Linked DNA regions of Nitrosospira lacus. The protein of the gene in region 1 interacts with the protein of each later gene in a pairwise test. Links are inferred from orthologs where the notes say so. Each region holds a gene or a part of one and is shown on either strand. Other genes may lie near its edges. The genes, in order: cysM and accC.

What was found.
Region 2: the proteins of cysM (region 1) and accC interact in binary tests that used the Escherichia coli proteins (3 or more experiments, as listed by UniProt). The link is inferred for Nitrosospira lacus from one-to-one orthologs.

The regions. Positions count from the first base shown.
Region 1 is NZ_CP021106.3:3,115,042-3,130,678, forward strand. The notes cover bases 3,669-6,437. They hold cysM (cysteine synthase CysM), read right to left. Parts: upstream 5,613-6,437; coding sequence 4,725-5,612; downstream 3,669-4,724. Other genes in these bases: EBAPG3_RS14260 (translocation/assembly module TamB domain-containing protein), read right to left, coding at 3,669-4,469; EBAPG3_RS14270 (ComEA family DNA-binding protein), read right to left, coding at 5,817-6,113; ssb (single-stranded DNA-binding protein), read right to left, coding at 6,145-6,437. Outside these bases: 23S rRNA (uracil(1939)-C(5))-methyltransferase RlmD, read right to left, coding at 1-861; EBAPG3_RS14245 (3'-5' exonuclease), read right to left, coding at 917-1,690; EBAPG3_RS14250 (YdbL family probable chaperone protein), read right to left, coding at 1,752-2,174; EBAPG3_RS14255 (hypothetical protein), read right to left, coding at 2,210-2,419; more of EBAPG3_RS14260, read right to left, coding at 2,427-3,668; more of ssb, read right to left, coding at 6,438-6,606; EBAPG3_RS14280 (MFS transporter), read right to left, coding at 6,607-7,965; excinuclease ABC subunit UvrA, read left to right, coding at 8,092-10,911; EBAPG3_RS14290 (glycerate kinase type-2 family protein), read left to right, coding at 10,931-12,253; phosphate regulon transcriptional regulator PhoB, read left to right, coding at 12,403-13,113; phosphate regulon sensor histidine kinase PhoR, read left to right, coding at 13,151-14,458; EBAPG3_RS14305 (NUDIX domain-containing protein), read left to right, coding at 14,725-15,282. UniProt on the Escherichia coli protein: Two cysteine synthase enzymes are found. Both catalyze the same reaction. Cysteine synthase B can also use thiosulfate in place of sulfide to give cysteine thiosulfonate as a product.
Region 2 is NZ_CP021106.3:590,440-596,097, forward strand. Bases 2,745-5,658 are described here. They hold accC (acetyl-CoA carboxylase biotin carboxylase subunit), read left to right. Parts: upstream 2,745-3,480; coding sequence 3,481-4,836; downstream 4,837-5,658. Other genes in these bases: aroQ (type II 3-dehydroquinate dehydratase), read left to right, coding at 2,745-2,748; accB (acetyl-CoA carboxylase biotin carboxyl carrier protein), read left to right, coding at 2,944-3,393; prmA (50S ribosomal protein L11 methyltransferase), read left to right, coding at 4,883-5,658. Also shown: EBAPG3_RS02680 (AAA family ATPase), read left to right, coding at 1-1,536; more of aroQ, read left to right, coding at 2,293-2,744. UniProt on the Escherichia coli protein: This protein is a component of the acetyl coenzyme A carboxylase complex; first, biotin carboxylase catalyzes the carboxylation of the carrier protein and then the transcarboxylase transfers the carboxyl group to form malonyl-CoA.

The DNA.
Region 1 (15,637 bases):
CCCTGGCTGCGGGTCGAGCAAATTCAGCGCACGCCTTACTAGTATCCGGTTCATGGCGGGATTGACCTGGGTAAATTCAGTCGGGTGAAACGGCATGACGATATCGAATTCCGGCAGAGTGTAATTCAACTCCGGCGCGTCCTTGGGGTAAAACGGATAAGCCGTCTGCGGGCTGCCTTCAGGTTGCAGGAAAAACTGGATGTGATGCCGATCGGCGAAGGCCGTGAGTAATACTTCGTCCTGCGAGGTAAGTGGTTCCAGGATGCGCAATACCAGCACATCCACCTCCTCGCCCAACGATACTTCGATCTGCGGGATACGGTCTAGGATCGATAGACTTCCCACCAGTTCCCGCAACGGCAGGATGAGCCTGGAAATGTGCAAGGGCATGACCTCGCAAGCCTGCATGTCGGCGACAAAGCTGCTGCGCTTCTCGTGAAAGCCGACCAGAACTCCGCCCTTCTTGGCAACATAGCGTACTGACAGCCGGGCGCGATAGCGATAACCCCAGGCTGCCCCGTATACCGCAGGCAGGATTAATTCAGACTCGACCTTTCCGATATGCTTGAGGTTGTCTTCCAGAATGCGCTGTTTCGCCGCCACCTGGGCGCGCGCATCCATATGTTGCAGACTGCATCCGCCGCATGTTCCGAAGTGTCTGCATTGCGGTGTTACTCGCGCATATGCAGGCTTGAGAACCTGCCCCACCTGCGCCATCTCGAAATTTGACTTCTTGCGATAGGGATTGTAGGTAACCACTTCACCGGGCAGCGCACCTTCAATGAAGATGACTTTACCTTGCGCGTGCGCGACTCCCCGGCCTTCCTGATCCAGGGATTCGATGGTAACGGGAGCAATCATCCTGAATCCGGCAGTTGGACAGGGCAAGGTAACGGAATAAGCGCCGTCGTTGCCGCTACGGCCACTGACCGAGAAATTCCTGCCAGTGGAGCTCGGCAGACTTGCCCAGGGTGAGACGCACCAGCTCGCATTCGCGTTGATACTGTTCATCGTCGAAAATACCGCGCATGAGCTGGAAACGTAAAAAGACCAGATAGGTATTCACCACATCGGTCTCACAGTAGTTGCGGATTGCGGCGATCTCCCCATTCTGGAAGGCGGTCCAGACTTGGGAGCCATCCATGCCGAACTTTCCGGGAAACCCCATCAGCTTGGCGAGTTCGTCCAGCGGCGCATTGGCGCGCGGCTGGTACAACGCCAGCAAGTCCATTAAATCGAGATGGCGCGTATGGTAGCGGCTGAGATAGTTGTTCCATTTGAATTCGCGGTCGTCATCACCCATCTCCCAGTAACGGCGTGCCTGTAGCCCATGAATCAGGCTACGGTAGTGCAGTACCGGGAGGTCGAAACCACCCCCATTCCAGGAAACCAGTTGCGGGCTGTATTTATCGATGCCTTCGAAGAATCGGCGGATGAGTTCCGCTTCGGAGTCTGCCGCATTTCCTAGCGACCATATGCGGAAATCATTCTTGTCGCGCAGTGCGCACGAGATTGCGACTATCTTCTGTATGTGCAGTTGCAGGAAATCACTGCCCACAGCCTGGCGGCGCGACTGAAACGCCATCTCGGCAATATCGGCGGCCGCGAGTTGCGGGCCAAGATCATGAAGCTTGCGCAATCCCTCTATATCAGGAACCGTCTCGATATCGAAAACCAGTACCGGTGTCACGTCAAGGGGATCTCAGTCGAATAGTGAATTTGAGGATCTACAAGGTGATGAGTTTGAGGCTTTATTTTCTAACCCAGGAACCGCTCGCCGCCTGATACCACCATCCCGCTCTGGCCAGTTCGATCCAGCGTTGACCAAAAGTGGAACGAATGTCCCCTTCCCATTCGGGATGCCCATTGGCACGGGCTATTTCGCGATAAAGCGCATTTCTGTCCTGATTCTCGGACGCAATCAAGGCATTGACCGGCTGGCGTGCCGACAATGGCAACGCATTCGCGTCGCGCATGGCAATAAACCCGTCGCGCGTAAGCCCCACCGCACCCCTGGCGTAGTATGGCTCCAGTTGGCTATGCCGTTGCTGCATGCTTTGCTTGAGGCTCGCAATCGCCGGCGTATTGATCTCGATGTCCGCCGCCGTGTAGCCGGCGAACGATGCCGAGAGTAGTATCATCAGCAATATCAAACGGGAAACTGGATTGCGCATGGTATTCACCTTTAATGTTCCGGTTGCAGCGATTGCTATGGTTGCACGGGAGGCTCGGAAGGAGCGGGTTTATCCGCACCCTGTCCGCCCTCTTCGGGCTTCTTGAGCTGCCACACTTCTTCGATGATCTTGTCCGCCGCTTTTTCAGCCGCGGCGGCAGGGAAATAAATATTAATGGTGACACATCCTGACAGAAATGTACCCGTTAATGTCATCAAGCCTGCGCGAAAGAAAAAGTTTTTCATATCGTCCCTACTGAAAAATAGGTTTAACATTTGCTTGAGTGATCCGCTGCAGGCGGTTAATCAGCTCCCACCAATCCACGTTGCGATTATAGCCTATCACCGTGATCGCCGGAATTCCGCCACCCTTGACGATGACATAACCTTTCGCTGGATGCTCGGACGCTATCCCGCCCATATGGCAAACACCGTTGCGCAATGAACAGCTCCAGCCGATCTTTGAATAGCCGAATTCCTCAAAAATATGCAGGAAACTACGCTGAATCGCGGCTGCCGCCCCCGACCCCCCCAGAGAGGAAATATTCTGCACAGCGGCCTGGCTGATACGGCGCGGATAGTTTCCAGGGCTACTCATGATGCTGGCGTCAAACTTTATCGGTTTCCAGTCAAAAAGTTCAAGGCCATGCACCGCCACATCAATGCGACCTTGCATATTACCGAATGAAAACACGCCGGTCAGCAGATTGAGATCCAGATTGCGCATATCCAGATCCGCCACCAGCGACGGTGCCCGGCCCATGGGGTCCAGCACCATCATGTTTCTCAATTCCACCCTACCGTCGAATACCTTGAAAAGCAGGGCACCATCCATTTCCAGAGTATGGCCCGTGTAGCTCACTTTGGGGATCGTGCCGGACAGCGTACCGTACATTGGGCGGCTTCCCAGCGCTTCCGTCAGCCTTCGCATGGATACGGGCGAAAGCCCGCCGCTGAATTGCCAGTGCCAGTCCTGGGCCTGCCGCGATGCACGGAATTTCTCCAGCGTAAACTCGCCGTCCAGTACCGGTATGGTCATCCGCGGGATGGCGAGATCTTGTCCGTTAATTTCCAGCGGGACACGAAATTCTCCCAGCGGTATCCGCGATAACTGGCTGCTCTGGATGCTTATATCGGCTATCGACACCCCTTGCGCCTGCCAGGGAATGTTGGCGTTCACACCGCGAAATGCAAAGCGCTCATGTTCGTCTTCCACCGAGACGTCACGCAAATTGAGGTTAAGCAACTCGCTGGCACCATTGCGGTAGCGCAATCGAATTCCGGCATGCCCTGCAGCTTTTAACCCCGTAAAGGAGGTATCCGCCAGAAAAGGTTTGAGCACTTGACTGAACAACGCGGACAATTCCAGATTGCCGGCATGCAAATCAAGATCGCGCAGCGTGTTGGTGGACCGGTCAGCCACACCTGATAAATCCGCCTCGCCGATACCTGCGAGCACGAGATTTCCCTTGAGCAGCCGAATGATATCGTCATCCAGGTTGCCGCTGACATGCAAACGATGACCCTGGCCCGTAAAATAAAGCGGCTGCCAAAACACTTCTCCCTGCGGCCAAGTTACATCGGCCTGCCATTCCCAGGCATTCCTGCGCTGACTCGCCTGGCGGCCATCCTGGCGCTCAGCTTTAGCGATGATTTCCCCACTGATATTCTCACCCGCATGCAAACCGCTGACATCGCTGAACGCCAACCCATCCACCGCGAGATTCGCCTCTACATTAGCTAGCCCGCCGGCATTACCGCGCAATCTGGCCGTCCCATTGAGTTTCCCCTTGGCGGGCGCGAGCATTTCTTTTTCTCTATCAGGCAGCAATTCGGCAATGCGTGCTACCTGTCCGTTGGTAACTGTCAGCACGCCTTCCCATGCCGCGCTTCCCCAACGGGCGGAAAGCCGCCAGCCTTCGCTGGCTTTATCGGAAGTCATCTGGATTTTTACATCCAGCATCTTATCGCGAGAAGAGTAATGAAAGGTTGCGGGTATCGGCGCTGACTTGGATAGCCGCAATACTCCATCATCACAGCTGATCAGATCCTGGGAAAACCGAAATGTATGGCAGGAAAAACGTAAATTACGCCAGATTTTTCCCTGCACCGCGACTTCACCCAGCTTTATTTCCAGCGATGATGCCTGCGAGCCGGTTAGACTGGCTTGTATCCCCCTTGCGCTTAAAAGGGGGCTGTGAATATCATCGACGGAAAGGGTAATGAGAGGCGCAGCGCAGGCAGAGAAAACAATAGCAAACCACGCCGGCAATATTGTAACGAGTAGCTTAACCATTGTTGACTCGCCCAAACACAATTCGCGGACTCTTAAAGCACTCCTGTATAACGCCATATAAATGACGTCATGCTACCTATGGTCATTACTTATCCGGCAGGAAAATACAATGAATTCGTCATTCTGCACTTGACCCGGATCCAGCCCAAACCGCAACGATGCGCTCTGAACGCCACTGGATACCGGTTTCCGCCGGTATGACGCTTATCCGCTTACTCGCTGAATATATGATATTGACACATAGGCTTTACCCACTCAGGCCGGGAAAACCCCCGTGGAAAGGTAGCGATCCCCGCGATCGCAAACGATGGAAACGATCACCGCGTTGTGCAATTCCGCGGAAATCTTGAGTGCCGCCGCCAAAGCACCTCCCGACGAAATTCCGGCAAAAATCCCTTCCTCGCGCGCCAGCCGCCGAGTCATATCCTCGGCTTCGGCCTGGGAAACCAGGATAATGCAATCCACCCGGCTGGCATCATAGATTCTTGGCAAGTAGGCTTCCGGCCATTTGCGGATACCCGGAATCTGCGCACCGTCTTCCGGCTGTACGCCGATGATCTGAATCTCCGGATTCTTTTCCTTGAAATATTCGGAGCAACCCATAATCGTACCGGTGGTCCCCATGCTGCTCACCAGATGAGTAATTTGCCCTCCGGTATCGCGCCAGATCTCGGGAGCGGTCCCTTCGTAGTGTGCTCTTGGATTATCGGGATTGGCAAACTGATCCAGGATGATTCCGCGCCCCTCGTCACGCATTCGCTCAGCCACATCCCGTGCTTCTTCCATGCTGCCCTCTTTCGAGGTCAATATGATTTCCGCCCCGAATGCCTTCATGGATTGCCGCCGCTCCACGCTCAGGTGCTCCGGCATCACCAGTATCAGGGGATAACCCATGATCGCCGCCGCCATCGCCAAAGCAATGCCGGTGTTGCCGCTGGTGGCTTCTATCAGCGTATCTCCGGGCCTGATCTCCCCACGCGCCTGCGCATGCCTGATCATCGATAACGCTGGACGATCTTTCACCGAGCCTGCGGGATTGTTGCCTTCCAGCTTGGCGAGAATGACGTTACTGGTTTTCCCGGGCAAACGTTTAAGTTTTACCAGGGGCGTGTTACCGATAAAATCTTCTATGGTTTTGTACATATCCAATTCGCAGAGAATTCGTAAAGATCGTGCCGGATTATCGCATACGCGCCGCTAGAAGACCCATTACAAAACGCACAAGGGTGGCTGCCAAGAACATCGTCGAATTACTCGTTTGTGACGGGATGGGTGGAGAAAGCACAACCCATTGGCAATTGACGGGTTATGGCGTACCACCTCCCCCATCCTGACAATGCCAGGTTTTTATTGCCTGACAGCTGGTTTATTTTCCGTCTTGGCCGTGGTGCCGCCGCCCACCGTAATATCCTTACGTAGTTTCTTCATGGTGGCGGGACCAATGCCATTGACCTTTTCCAGATCGCCCGGCAATTTGAAGGGACCATTCTTCTTACGATAATCGACGATAGCCTTGGCTTTGGCCGGACCGATTCCCTGAAGGGTTTCCAGCTCCCCCTGAGTAGCGGTATTGATGTTGACAGCCGCGTAGACCGGACCGGCAAGCGCGAACAACATGACAATAAGAAACAACAGTTTTTTCATAACCCTATTACACTGCGCGCGATTGCAGCCATCAAAACGGAATATCGTCATCCATGTCATCGAACCCCGTGCTGCTTCTTGGGGCAGGTTTATTGCTGCCGGAGGTACTCGGCGCGAAACTGCTCTCGTCCCTATCACCCCCCTCGTAGCTGCCGCTTCCCGGTTTGCTGCCCAGCATTTTCATGTCGCTGGCGATGATCTCGGTGGTATAGCGTTCGGCACCTGACTTGTCGGTCCATTTCCGGGTTTCCAGCCGTCCTTCGACATATACCGGACGACCCTTCTTCAGGTATTCACCGGCGATTTCGGCCAGTTTGCGGTAAAACGTGACGCGATGCCATTCGGTTTTCTCCTGCTTTTCACCGTTTTTGTCTTTCCATGTTTCCGTGGTTGCCAAAGTGATGTTGGTCACCGCGTCGCCATTTGGCATGTAGCGGGTCTCGGGGTCTTTACCGAGATTGCCGATGAGTATGACTTTGTTGACTGATGCCATTTACGCTTCTCCCCCAAGTAGTTGAACAACTCCTTCTTCGTCAAAGCCTCGCATATCCACTTTCAGGTAAGCCACGCCTTCACTTGCCAGCACCAGTGCTTCATGCACACCGGGTAGCGCCGCCAATTGACGCGATAGCCCGCTGGCCTTGCCCGTATCCATTTCCTCCACATGGTACATTCTGGTACGCACCGCGGCAGGCGCTTTCATGGTGGCGGCAAACAGCAGCCATAATGCCAGCAGGATGCCGCAAAATGCAAACAGCGCGGAGCTGCCATGATGTTCAAATAAATAGCCGCCAGCGGTGGCGCCGGTAAATGCGCCGAGAAATTGAACGCTGCTATAGACGCCTATGGCTGTGCCCTTTGCGCCGACCGGCGCTATCTTGGAAATAAGCGAGGGCAAGGTTGCTTCCAGCAGATTGAACGCGGCAAAGAAAACCAGCAGCGCCGCCGTCGTCCCCCATAGGGATTCGAACGTATACGCCAGCAATACCTGGCTTGCCAGCAATACAGCCACTGCAATGACAAAAACCGGTTTGAGTTTTGCTTTCTTTTCCGCATAGATGATCGCGGGAACAATCAGAACCATGGAAAAGAGCAATACCGGAAGATATACCTGCCAGTGGGAATCTACCGCCAGACCCGACTTGCGCAATGACAACGGCACCACCAGCCATAGCGCCATCAGAACTGCATGTAACGCAAACACACCGAAATCCAGGCGTAGCAATTCGGGATTATGCAACACGTTACCAAAGCGTCCTGATGATGCCTCGGTATCGGAATGGAAACGGCTGATCAATGGATTGGGAATAATCTTATAAACTACCGCCATCGCCAACAGGGCCAGTACTCCGGTCATGGCGAAAATTCCAGGGACGCCAATCAAGCGATTGAGTGCCGGCGCGACAATCAGTGAGAGCGCAAAGGTGGCACCGATGGTCATGCCAATCGTGGCCATCGCTTTGGTGCGATGCTCTTCACGGGTGAGATCGGCGGCAAGCGCCATTACCGCGGCGGAAATCGCCCCCGCGCCTTGAATGATGCGGCCAAAGATTACCCAATAAATATCCGTGGCGGACGCGGCCACGAAACTGCCCGCGGCGAACAGAATCAAGCCTATGTAGATAACGGGCTTGCGCCCGATCCGGTCGGACAACCAGCCGAAAGGTATTTGCAGTATCGCCTGGGTCAGCCCATAGGCGCCAAGGGCAATGCCGACCAGCGTATAGTTGCTTCCGCCCGGCAAATGCTCGGCATAAAACGCGAACACGGGCAGAATGATAAACATGCCAAACATGCGCAACCCATAGATACCGGCCAAACCCGCGGTAGCGCGCAACTCAATCGGCGACATTTTCTCGGGGGGTGATGAGACGGACATGAATCAGATTGGGAAAATGCGGAGAAGTTGAGTATATTAACAGGTTTGACCGGCACTCAGATAGCCCAAGGTTGTCATGGGTGACCAATGGAAGCGTCGATGGAACTCATAAAAATTCGCGGTGCGCGCACGCACAACCTCAAAAACATCAATCTTGATCTGCCGCGAAACAAGCTGATCGTCATCACCGGTTTGTCCGGTTCCGGCAAATCCTCGCTCGCGTTTGACACGCTTTATGCGGAAGGTCAGCGGCGCTATGTGGAATCGCTCTCGGCGTATGCGCGGCAATTTCTGCAATTGATGGAAAAGCCCGATGTCGATCTGATCGAAGGCCTTTCTCCCGCTATCGCCATAGAGCAGAAAGCGACATCGCATAATCCGCGTTCGACCGTCGGCACCGTCACGGAAATACACGATTACATGCGCCTGCTATTTGCGCGCGTGGGCGATCCGCAGTGCCCCGACCACGGCATCACGCTGATCGCGCAAAGCGTTTCGCAAATGGTCGATCATGTATTGAAGCTGCCGCCCGATACCCGGCTGATGATACTGGCGCCGCTGGTGGTGGGGCGCAAAGGCGAGCAGCTGGATTTGATCGATGAACTGCGTGCACAGGGTTTCGTGCGGCTGCGGGTAGACAGCAAGGTGCATGAAATCGACGTGCTGCCAAAACTGCATAAGAATAAAAAGCACACGATTGAAGTGGTGGTGGATAGACTCAAAGTTATGCCCGATGCCAAGCAGCGGCTGGCGGAGTCATTTGAAACCGCGCTGCGCCATGCTGACGGACGCGCTTTGGCGGTGGAAATGGATTCCGGCCACGAGCATCTTTTTTCCGCCAAGTTCAGCTGCCCGGTGTGCAGCTATTCGTTGCCCGAACTTGAGCCGCGCTTGTTCTCCTTCAATAACCCGATGGGCGCCTGTCCCAAGTGTGACGGTCTGGGGAAAATTACATTCTTCGATCCCAAGCGTATTGTCGCTTTTCCTCATTTGTCATTGGCTTCCGGCACAATCAAGGGCTGGGATCGGCGCAATCAGTTTTATTACCAGTTGCTGGCGAGCCTGGCCAAGCATTATGATTTTGACCTGGAGATTCCTTTCGAACAACTGCCTGAAAACATTCAGGACATCATTCTCAAAGGATCAGGCAAGGAAAAAATAGCGTTTTCGTACTTGAATGAAACTGGCGCCCGAACCCAGCGGACACATACCTTCGAGGGTATTATTCCCAACCTGGAGCGACGCTATAAGGAGACAGAGTCGCAGGCCGTGCGCGAGGAGCTGGCAAAATACCTGAATTCGCAGACCTGCCCCGAATGCGCGGGCACCCGCCTACGGCGCGAGGCCCGCCATGTGCGGGTGGGAGGGCGGGCCATTTTCGAAATCAACGCGCTACCCCTGAAACAGGCCATGGTTTTTTTCGATCAGATGGAACTGACGGGGCAAAAGCATGCCATTGCGGAAAGAATCGTCAGGGAAATTTCCAGCCGCATGTTATTCCTCAACAACGTGGGCCTGGATTACTTGTCGCTGGATCGCTCCGCCGACACCTTGTCCGGCGGGGAGTCCCAGCGTATTCGGCTCGCCAGCCAGATCGGTTCCGGGCTGACCGGCGTGATGTATGTGCTGGATGAGCCTTCCATTGGTCTGCACCAGCGCGATAATAGCCGGTTGTTGGAAACACTCAAGAATCTGCGCGATCTCGGCAATAGCGTAATCGTGGTGGAACACGACCAGGATGCCATACTGTCCGCCGATCATGTGGTGGACATGGGTCCCGGCGCAGGCGAACATGGGGGAGCGATCATCGCGCAAGGAACCCCGGAAGCCATTCGGAAAAGCGCCAGCTCCTTGACCGGCAAATATCTTTCTGGCCAATTGGTCATCGCGCTGCCGGAAAAGCGCACCCAACCAAAAAGTGATCGCTGGCTCCGGATCGAAGGCGCTTCCGGCAATAATCTGAAAAACGTCAACCTCAACCTGCCGGTGGGATTGTTCGTTTGTATCACCGGCGTCTCCGGCTCAGGGAAGTCCACCCTTATCAATGAAACGCTTTATCTTGCAACGGCGCGCTACCTCTACGGCAGCAGCACGGAGCCTGCGCCGCATCAGAGCCTGGATGGCCTGGCGTTCTTCGACAAGGTCATCAACATGGACCAGAGCCCCATCGGGCGCACGCCGCGCTCCAACCCGGCCACATATACCGGCTTGTTCACACCCATCCGCGAACTGTTCGCGGGCGTACCCCAGGCGCGCGAACGCGGCTATGGTCCCGGACGATTTTCGTTTAACGTCAAGGGCGGACGCTGCGAAGCCTGTCAGGGCGACGGCATGATCAAGGTTGAGATGCATTTCCTCCCCGATATATACGTGTCGTGCGACGTCTGCCACGGCAAGCGTTATAACCGCGAGACCCTGGAGATTCAATACAAGGGAAAAAATATCAACGAAATCCTGCAGCTGACAGTGGAGCAGGCACACGAATTTTTTAGCGCCGTGCCGGTTGTAGCGCGAAAGCTCCAGACGCTGCTGGATGTGGGTCTGGGCTACATCACCTTGGGACAATCCGCCACTACGCTTTCCGGCGGAGAAGCCCAGCGGGTGAAACTTTCGCTGGAGCTCTCCAAGCGCGATACCGGCCGCACGCTCTACATCCTGGACGAACCCACCACCGGCCTTCATTTCCAGGATATCGACATGCTGCTGAAAGTATTGCATCGGCTACGTGACCATGGCAACACCGTGGTGGTGATCGAGCACAACCTGGACGTGATCAAGACCGCTGACTGGATCGTCGACCTCGGCCCCGAGGGCGGCGAGGGCGGCGGACAAATTATCGCTGAAGGCTCACCGGAGGAGATAGCGGCGAGCGAGAACAGCTTTACCGGTCATTATTTGCGAAGCGTGCTCGGTCCCTGATCGAGGACGCAAGCTGCGAATGGATCACCGTAAGTCTTTATGCAACAGCTTCAATGCCGCGATCGCCGCAGCCGATCCCCTGTGTATCGTACCGCGGCACTTACCTATACCACCCAGGCTACCCAAGGGACGCACTCTGGTGATCGGTGCGGGTAAGGCTGCGGCGGCAATGGCACTGGCAGTGGAAAACCATTGGCAAAAAGATGCGCTACTGAATGGTATTGTCCTCACTCGCTATGGCCACGGCTTGCCACTGGAACGCATCACGGTGATTGAAGCCGGGCATCCCCTTCCGGACAAACGGGGTGAGCAGGCAGCGCAAGACATTCTGGCGGAAGTTAAAAAACTCGGTGCGGACGATTTACTGCTCTGCCTGGTGAGCGGCGGCGGTTCAAGCTTGCTTTCGTTACCGGTGGCGGGCCTATCGCTGAATGACCTCAGAAACGTCACCCGGGAATTGCTGCTGTGCGGTGCGGCAATTCAGGAAATCAATACCGTGCGCAAGCATCTCTCCGCCATTCAAGGAGGGAAGCTTGCCGCGTCATGCCGTGCCCCGGTATTGGCATTGATCATATCGGATGTAACCGGGGATGCCCCCACTCATGTCGCCTCCGGCCCGTGCGCGCCAGACCCGTCAACCTATCTGGACGCGCTGGAGATACTCGAACGCTACCGGATCGATGCACCCGCTGCGGTGCTGGAAATATTGCTGGCGGGTGCCGAAGGAAAGCGCGACGAAACCCCCAAGCCGGGTGACGCCGTCTTCAGGAACGTGGACAACCGCGTGATCGCCACCGCCCGGGATTCGCTGCTGGCGGCGGCAAAATATTTTCATGATCAAGGTATTCCCGCCGCTATACTGGGTGACGGCATAACCGGTGAATCACGCGATGTAGCCAAGGTCTTCGCCGCGCTGGCACGGCAAATCCGTCAATATGGCCAGCCATGGAAGCCGCCGGTGGCGCTGATCTCAGGAGGAGAGACAACAGTTTCGTTACGTGAAAATGGCTGCGGCGAACAGCGCGGCACCAGTGGAACGAAATCTGGTGGACGAGGCGGACGCAACACGGAATTCCTTCTGTCGCTTGCCATTGAACTCAACGATGTAACGGGAATCCACGCTCTGGCCTGCGATACTGACGGCATAGACGGTTCGGAAAACAACGCCGGCGCAATCATGGCGCCAGACTCGATCCACCGTGCAAAGCAAATGGGCATCGACGCCCGCGCCTTGCTTGCCAGTCACGACTCGTATACTTTCTTTGGGCAACTTGACGATCTGATACTTACCGGCCCAACCCGAACCAATGTCAATGATTACCGGGTAATTCTGGTGCTATAGAACTAACGTCCCGAAAATGAGCCATAAGGCCGCACGGACTATTATGATGGGAAGAATCGCCCATTGATCTGGAGATATGTCACGAAACCGCAATATTGCTTACATATCATCGCAATATCGAAGAGAATATTACCGACAGGGGAAAACATATGGCAGCAACCATACTGGTGGTGGAAGATGAACCCGCGATTCAGGAGTTGATCTCGTATAGCCTGAGGCAGGCCCGCCATGTCGTTTTTGGTGCAAGAAGCGCGGAACAGGCCATGGAGATAGTGAATGATGCATTACCGGACCTGGTGCTGCTTGACTGGATGCTGCCGGGAATGAGCGGCGTAGAATTTGCACGCATGTTGCGTCGCGTAACGCGTACCAAGACCATCCCCATCATCATGCTTACCGCTCGTGCCGAAGAAAGCGACAAGGTAGCGGGATTGGAGATTGGCGCCGATGACTACATCACCAAGCCCTTTTCGCCACGTGAATTGCTCGCGCGGATTAAAGCAGTGCTCCGACGGCGTTCACCGGAGGCGGCTGATGATCTGGTGGAAATCGGCGGACTGCGCCTTGACTCCGCAACACATCGCGTAACCGCGGGTGATAAGGAAGTGGTGCTCGGGCCCACCGAGTTTCGTTTGTTGCATTTCCTTATGACGCACTCCGAACGGGTGCATACACGCTCGCAACTGCTCGATCAGGTATGGGGAGACCATGTATTTGTGGAGGACCGTACCGTGGACGTGCATATTCGCAGATTGCGCAAAGCGCTGGAAAATGTCAGCAAGGATGGTTTGGTGCAGACCGTGAGAGGATCGGGCTATCGCCTGTCAGCGGGACCGGCGGCAAGCATTGGTATCGTATGAGTATAATGGGTCATCTTCACTCTTCGAAATAACATACGTGCCTGCTTTCTGGGAGCGCCTTACTCTCATCCTGACAATTGTTGTGGCCGGCATACTCTGGACTACGCTCGGCGCGCTCGTAACATTGGTCTTTTGCAGCATTGCCCTGCTGCTGCTGGTCATCCACCACTGGCGTCATCTGATAATGCTGGACAGATGGCTTCACGCCGAAGAATTGACATCTGTCGCATTGCCTGATGCCCCCGGAAAATGGGGAGATGTATTTGCCCGCCTGGCGCGACTCATGCGCGAACAGCGCAGAAATCATCAGCAACTCAGTTCCGCGCTGGAGCGCCTGCGGCGCGCCACTTCCGCCATGCCGGAAGGCGTGGTAATTCTGGATGACGTCGACCGTATCGAATGGTGCAATCCGGTAGCCGAAAAGCATTTGGGCATAGATATCAGCCTCGATGCCGGTCAGCATCTTACTCATTTGGTGCGCCAGACCCAATTCACCGACTACCTGAACGCTCACAATTACAGTGAGCCGCTGATAATCAAACCCTCCCGAAACCAGAGCCTGACCCTTTCGCTACAGTTCGTGCCTTATGGCGACAAGCAGAAACTGCTTGTCAGCCGTGATATTACCCGCCTTGAGAGAGTCCATACCATGCGGCGGGATTTCGTCGCCAATGTCTCGCATGAGTTGCGTACACCGTTGACAGTCATTGGTGGATTCCTTGAAACGCTGGCGGAAGAAGGCGCTCCCGACCCCGAAACCCATAAATGGGCGCTCACGCTGATGACCGATCAGACCCGGCGCATGCAGCGCCTAGTGGAAGACCTGTTGACGCTGTCGCGACTGGAGGATTCAGAAAACCTGGTACGGGAAGATACCGTCAATATCCCGAAAATGTTGCGTGAACTCTGTCATGAAGCGGAATCCTTGAGCGCGGGACGTCACCGTATCCATCTCAAGCTTGATACCAAAGCCAAGCTGCTGGGAAACATGGACGAGTTACGCAGCGCTTTCAGCAATCTCGTCAGCAATGCTATCCGCTACACCCCCGATGGGGGGACTATTACATTGAACTGGGCAATTCGTGACGAGCAAGGCGTATTCTCTGTTCAAGACAGCGGCATTGGCATCGAGCCCGAGCATATCCCTCGCCTGACAGAACGCTTCTATCGGGTGGATCGTGGACGCTCGCGTGAAACCGGGGGCACCGGCCTGGGGCTAGCCATTGTCAAGCACGTCCTGACCTGCCACCAAGCGAAGCTGGAAATTGTCAGCGAACTGGGCAAAGGCAGTTGCTTCAGCGCATGGCTCCCTGCGGCACGGCTGATAACGCACAAAAGCGAGTGAATCTAATTACTTACAGATTCTTACCAGAAAATATCACGCATCTCGTGCCGGACTGGGTCCGGAATCCATTCCAAATTTGCAATAGTGCCGCTGGATACCGGCTTTCGCCGATATGAAGTCTGTACTGTTATTCGCCGGCCAGTGGGCGGCTGTATAATCTCGGCTAACAGCGCGATGATAGTGTTTTAGACGAGCCGGCTTCCTCTTTGCATCCCGGCGTAATATGAGTCGCTTATACGATTCATTCTCGGAGTATTCCTTACCTCATGTCCAACCCGCCCCTGGATCTCACTGAAACGCCGGTCAACAGCCGGAAGGTGTTCGATGGCAACCTTTTGCACGTATATCAGGACCAAGCTCGCCTGCCTGACGGCAAGGTGAAAGTACGCGAATACATCATCCATCCCGGCGCGGTAGTAATCATTCCACTGCTCGACAATGGTGAGCTGGTGCTGGAACGTCAGCACCGCTATCCGTTGCATAGGGATTTTTTCGAACTGCCTGCTGGAAAAATTGATCCCGGCGAGGATCCACTGTTATGTGCGCAACGCGAGTTGCTGGAAGAAACGGGCTATACGGCGGCAAGCTGGCGGTATCTCGCCACCTTGCATCCGTGTATTGGCTATTCCAACGAGAAGCTGGTTTATTATCTTGCGAAGGGACTCAACTTCCAAGGTGCAAGCCTTGACGATGGCGAGCATCTGGAAGTGTTTACCCTGACGTTGCCAATGGCATTGGAATGGATTAAAACGGGGAAAATCACGGACAACAAAAGCGTTTCTGGTCTATTCTGGGCAGAGAAAGTATTGCGTGGCGAGTGGTAGCAGTGAACCAAATAACCTGAGTTCTACACTTAATAAGAGAATGCCCCCTAACGAAGCCCCGATAGGTATCTTTGACTCCCGCGTACGAGGCCTCTCCGTTCTTCGGAGCATTCGGCGTGAACTTCCGCCAGAGCATTTGTCGTATGTGGCAGATTCTGGCAATGCGCCATACGGCGCTATGGAGCAGACCTGTGACAGTTCATGCTCTCGTGCCGCCCTCACTTGCATAATGAGGCTGACGAACTCTAATTGGCTGTCGAATTTCCTTCCCGCATAAACATCGCTTACAAGTGGCCGCTGTGGATACGATGTTCATTTTGTTTAGTCTTACTGAGTCATTACATCCACTGAAGCA
Region 2 (5,658 bases), 2.5 Mb from region 1 along the record:
ACTCTAGAGGTGATAACGAATAATTGGACTAGCACGACACTGATTAGCGGTGAACTCGCAAAGAAACTGAAGCAATGGCTCTCAAGTATTTTTCAGTATATAGAGGAAGGCAACTCAAAAGAGGAGGCGCGTCATCAGCGACTTCTCGATGCATGTATCGTATCTGAAGCAAGACAGAATACTATTGCGATTCTAGACGATCGTGTGCCCGTCTTCGTTTTGTTCAGTAATTATTTCCGTGTGCGCCCTGTCATCCATTTGGAGCATCTCGCATCTCGTCTTGAAACGGGAGTTATGGATGACGAACAATACGACTATGGCAATCAGTGTTTGTTAAAGCTTTTAGGATTCACTGCTCGTGAATTGTCGAATCTTGGAAAGGCGCCCGAACCCCCCGCCCACGATCCGGCGGCTCTGCTAGCTTACCGAGATCAGCTTGATAAACGGTCATATCAGCTGAATGGGGCTGAAGTTCGCCTTACGAATGACATACGAGCTGTTTGGCTACCAGACACAAGTCGTGGGGAGGCAGACCGCCTACGTGTGGTTGCCGACGGTCAATATCTAAAAGTTGTCGTCGAAGACTCCTTGGGAGTAAATATCGAATTAGACCAGCGATCTGAGGGCTTCCAGTGGCTTGTCTCGTTCTTTGTAGTCTTTTTTGCGGAAGCCGTTGACAAACATGAGAATGCGGTCCTTCTACTCGACGAACCGGGATTGAGCCTGCACGGACTCAAGCAGCGAGATTTTAGAAAGACTCTTTCGCGATTAGCGGAGAAGAACCAAACCCTTTACAGTACTCACTCACCGTTTTTGGTGGGACCAGATGAACTGGATTTTGTGCGCGTGGTTGAGATGCCGGATCGAACAGCTGGAACAAAAATTCATTCGGAGGTAACTTCGGACGATCCTGCAGCACTTTTACCCCTTCAAGAATCGCTGGGGTACGACCTTGCTCAGAGTCTTTTCACCCAACAGCGCAATTTAATTTTAGAAGGGTTAACCGACTATTGGTATCTTGATGCAGTTTCTCAACTTCTTCGCGAAGCAAATGACGGAGGTCTAAACGATAAAATCGCGCTTGTACCTGCGCAAAGTGCGGGAAAAGTCGTCTACTTTGCGACGATTCTCCATGCTCATAAACTGAAAGTGGCTGCGCTTCTTGACTCAGACAGCGCGGGAGATCAAGCCGCACAGCAACAGATCTTAGTTCATCGACTCGGCAATAAAGCAATCCTTCGGACCAAAGATGTGTACGTCGGTAGCGTTGCTAAACCGGAGATTGAGGAATTACTTAGAGATACCTTAGTTATGGTGGCGAAGGAACTCGCATGGGATGTTTCGAGCGTTGCGGCACAGGACATCTCAAGATCAATTGTAGAAATATTCGCCCAGGAAATTGACAACTTCTCGAAATACAAACTCGCAAAGGCATTTGTTCGATGGAGCCGTGACCATACGGCAGCTGATTTGACTCCAACGGAGACAGTTCAGTGGCGAAATCTAATTAATACTGTAAACAAGGTCCTTAAATGAAACAGGTATCTGGAATTATTTTAGGACCGTCGTTGAGAACGACTCATGAGCGACAGCGTTGAAAATCTCGTAAAGCTATTCACTCCGGCTGGGCCGCCTTCTATCAATACACCGACTATACGGCGACCCTGTTTGGCAGGCTGGACCGTACCGTCTTCTGGAAACTCAAAGGGCGCGCGCGTTTACATCAGGCGAGAATAATGCCGTTAAACAGTCAATTAGTACGGCTATCGTCTACACCTCGTCTACATTCCTAGACTCTATCTCCTTGGAATGGTCGTAAGATGCTGATAAACATGGTGCTGTTGAGAGGAGTCGAACCTCCGACCTACTGATTACGAATCAGTTGCTCTACCAACTGAGCTACAACAGCTTCGAAGAAAAAATTGAATTACGATTATAGAGGTTTGGGAAACAGCGGGCAAATTGGTTGATGTCTGAAATCCAGCGCGTGAATGGAATGTGGACGTCACGAGATGTGGCAAGTTCGTGCCGTCAAGCGAGGGACACATCGCACCTGCGCTCCTTCGAAAGTAGTCTTCAGTCTCTCATGATTGACCGGATTTATCACCTCATTTTATCGAGAAGACGGGGAAGGAAGCGCCGGGCGGCGCGCAGCAAAGCCTTAATTCCATTGTGGTCGGTCATTTCACCATATCTCTCATCCGCATGCTCAAGTATGGATATTTTCCTCTATTTTCGCCGATTGTCACCTAACATCTGGACATTCTTGGCGGGTTGCGGCACACTTATCGGATGAAAACCAAAGCAAATGGGTCTAAAAGTATTTTAGTCCTTCATGGCCCTAACCTCAATCTTTTAGGCAGACGTGAGCCTGAAGTCTACGGATCCATGACGTTAGAAGAAATTAACGAGAATTTGCTGAATTTGGCAAAGAAGTCTGGCATAGAGTTAGTTGCTTTCCAAAGTAATATGGAGGGTGAATTAATTGATCGTATTCAGCAGGCCATGGATGACGATGTCGATTTTATTATTATTAACCCGGCGGCTTATACGCATACCAGTATTGCCTTGCGTGACGCACTTGCCGCCACAGGATTGCCATTCATCGAAGTTCATCTCTCGAATATTTTTTCCCGGGAGTCTTTTCGCAAGGAGTCGTATTTTTCCGATCTGGCGCTTGGCGTTATCAGCGGTTTGGGCGCCAAAGGTTATGAGCTGGCCTTGAAATATGCTCTGACAGCTCGTTAGCGCGCATTCCTCAAATCGGAAAATCCTCAATATTTTTGACGGTGCCTGTTCACTGAGTGGAATTGGCAGAAGATAGAAGCCATTTCCGCCGATTTACCGGCCGATGGAATGCTGCAAGCAGAAAATGCTACAGGGCTGATGGCAGGTTTGGATAATTAGAAATGCCCAAAATGGGCGTTGTTCCAGGAGGTCTTTATGGATCTACGAAAACTTAAAAAACTGATTGAGCTGGTGGAAGAATCGGGTATTGGCGAACTGGAAATTACAGAAGGTGAGGAAAAAGTTCGCATCAGCAAGTCCGTATCCTCCACGCAGGCTTATGTAACTGCGCCACCCGTCATGCAGGCAGTCACGCCCGCCGCCACCGAACCCGTGCCGGCCGCTGCGGCACCTGCCGAGTTATTGACGCAAGGCCACGTGGTGAAGTCACCCATGGTGGGAACATTTTATCGCACCTCTACCCCTGGTGCGAACCCATTCGTGGAGATAGGACAGGCAGTGAAGGCTGGCGATACCTTATGCATCATTGAAGCAATGAAGCTGCTCAACGAGATTGAATCGGACAAGGATGGAATTATCAAGGCGGTTCTCGTCGAAAACGGGCAGCCGGTCGAGTACGGCGAGCCGCTATTTGTGATCGAATGATTGTAAGCGCTATCTCCCATCTTTCTTTACAGGGGCCACAGAATAGAAAAGATGGCCAGAACCCTCGTAGTTCAATAGAGATATTCCATGTTTGAAAAAATTCTAATAGCCAATCGTGGTGAAATCGCCCTGCGGATCCAGCGGGCCTGCCGTGAGATGGGAATTAAAACGGTGGCGGTGCATTCCGAGGCGGATGCCAATGCAAAATATGTGAAGCTCGCCGATGAGTCCGTGTGCATCGGACCGGCGCCATCGGCTCAGAGCTACCTTAATATTCCCGCCATCATCAGTGCAGCCGAAGTGACCGATGCGGAAGCGATTCATCCCGGTTATGGTTTTCTCTCCGAAAACGCCGACTTCGCCGAGCGCGTGGAAAGCAGCGGTTTTGTCTTCATCGGGCCGCGTCCCGAAACGATCCGTATGATGGGCGACAAGGTCAGTGCCAAGAATGCAATGAAAAAAGCAGGAGTTCCCTGTGTTCCAGGGTCCAACGGTGCATTACCGGAATCCCTCGATGAGGTCCGGGGGGTTATCCGTGCTGTTGGCTATCCTGTCATTATCAAGGCATCAGCCGGTGGTGGCGGGCGCGGGATGCGCGTGGTTCACACCGAGGCCGCGTTGTCGAATGCGGTCATAATCACCCGCAACGAGGCACAGGCAGCATTCGGCAATCCGACGGTCTATGCCGAAAAATTTCTGGAAAATCCACGTCATATCGAATTCCAGGTACTGGTTGACGAACACCGCAATGCAATCCATTTGGGTGAACGTGAGTGTTCAATGCAGCGCCGCCATCAGAAAATTCTGGAGGAAGCACCTGCTCTGGGCATTTCCCCCCGGCTGCGCGACAGGATAGGGGGCCGCTGCGCCGATGCGTGCCGCCGTATCGGTTATCGTGGTGTGGGAACGTTCGAGTTCCTGTTTGAAAAAAACGAGTTTTATTTCATCGAAATGAACACCCGTTTACAAGTGGAACATCCCGTTACGGAGGCAATTACCGGGATAGATCTGGTAAAAGCACAAATTCGTGTTGCCGCGGGCGAGAAATTGAGCATTCGCCAACGAGACGTTTCATGGAAGGGTCATGCCATCGAATGCCGCATCAATGCCGAGGACCCTTACAAGCTCACGCCTTCCGCCGGCCGTATCACGCAGTATCATGCTCCCGGCGGCCCGGGCATTCGTGTCGACTCTCACATTTATCATAACTACATGGTGCCGCCCTATTATGATTCCATGATCGCCAAGGTTATTGCTTATGGGGATAACCGCGACCAGGCAATCGCCCGAATGCGCATTGCGCTGTCGGAAATGGTGGTGGAAGGCATCAGCACCAATATCCCGTTGCATCTCGATCTGTTGTCGGACGCCGCGTTTCTGACGGGTGGCACTAGCATCCACTATCTTGAGCAGAAGCTTGCCAACTACAATAAGCCGGGCTAAAAGCGGTGAGCCGCGTGGCGGCGAGTTTTTCTGAGTAGCGCGATATATGTCCTGGATTTCTCTCACCCTGGAAACCGATGATTTGCATGCCGAAATTCTGAGCGATGCAATGCTTGAACTCGGTGCGTTATCAACGGACATCCACGATGCGGCTGCAGGGACTGAACGAGAGCAGCCATTATTTGACGAGCCCGGTGAGTTAGCCGGGGAAATCTGGTCCATGTCAGAACTTACCGCCTTATTCGAAGCGGATGCCGATATAGCGTCCATTGTGCAGGCTGCGGCGCAAGCGGCTCAGCTTCCCACCCCGCCTGCCTACCACCTGGCGCTTGTGGAAGAGCAGGATTGGGTACGGATAACGCAATCGCAATTCGATCCGATACAGATATCGTCACGCTTGTGGATCGTCCCCACCTGGCATCGGGCGCCCGATCCCGCCGCCATCAACCTGGCACTCGATCCCGGATTGGCCTTCGGCACAGGCAGTCATCCTACCACCCAGCTTTGCCTTGCCTGGCTTGACGAAAATCTGCAAGGAGGCGAAGATCTTCTTGATTACGGTTGTGGTTCCGGCATACTTGCTATTGCCGCGTCGAAGCTCGGCGCCCGCTACGTGGTGGGCGTGGACATAGATGCGCAGGCGGTTGCAGCCAGTCGCGAAAATGCATTGCTTAATCAATGTGACGAAACAGCAATTGAGTTTCATGCGGCGCATTTGGCGACTTGGGAAGATTCCGCACGTGAAGCCTGGGCGGATGTGGTTCTCGCCAATATTCTTGCCAATCCTTTGATCATGCTGGCCCCGATACTGACGCGCGCTGT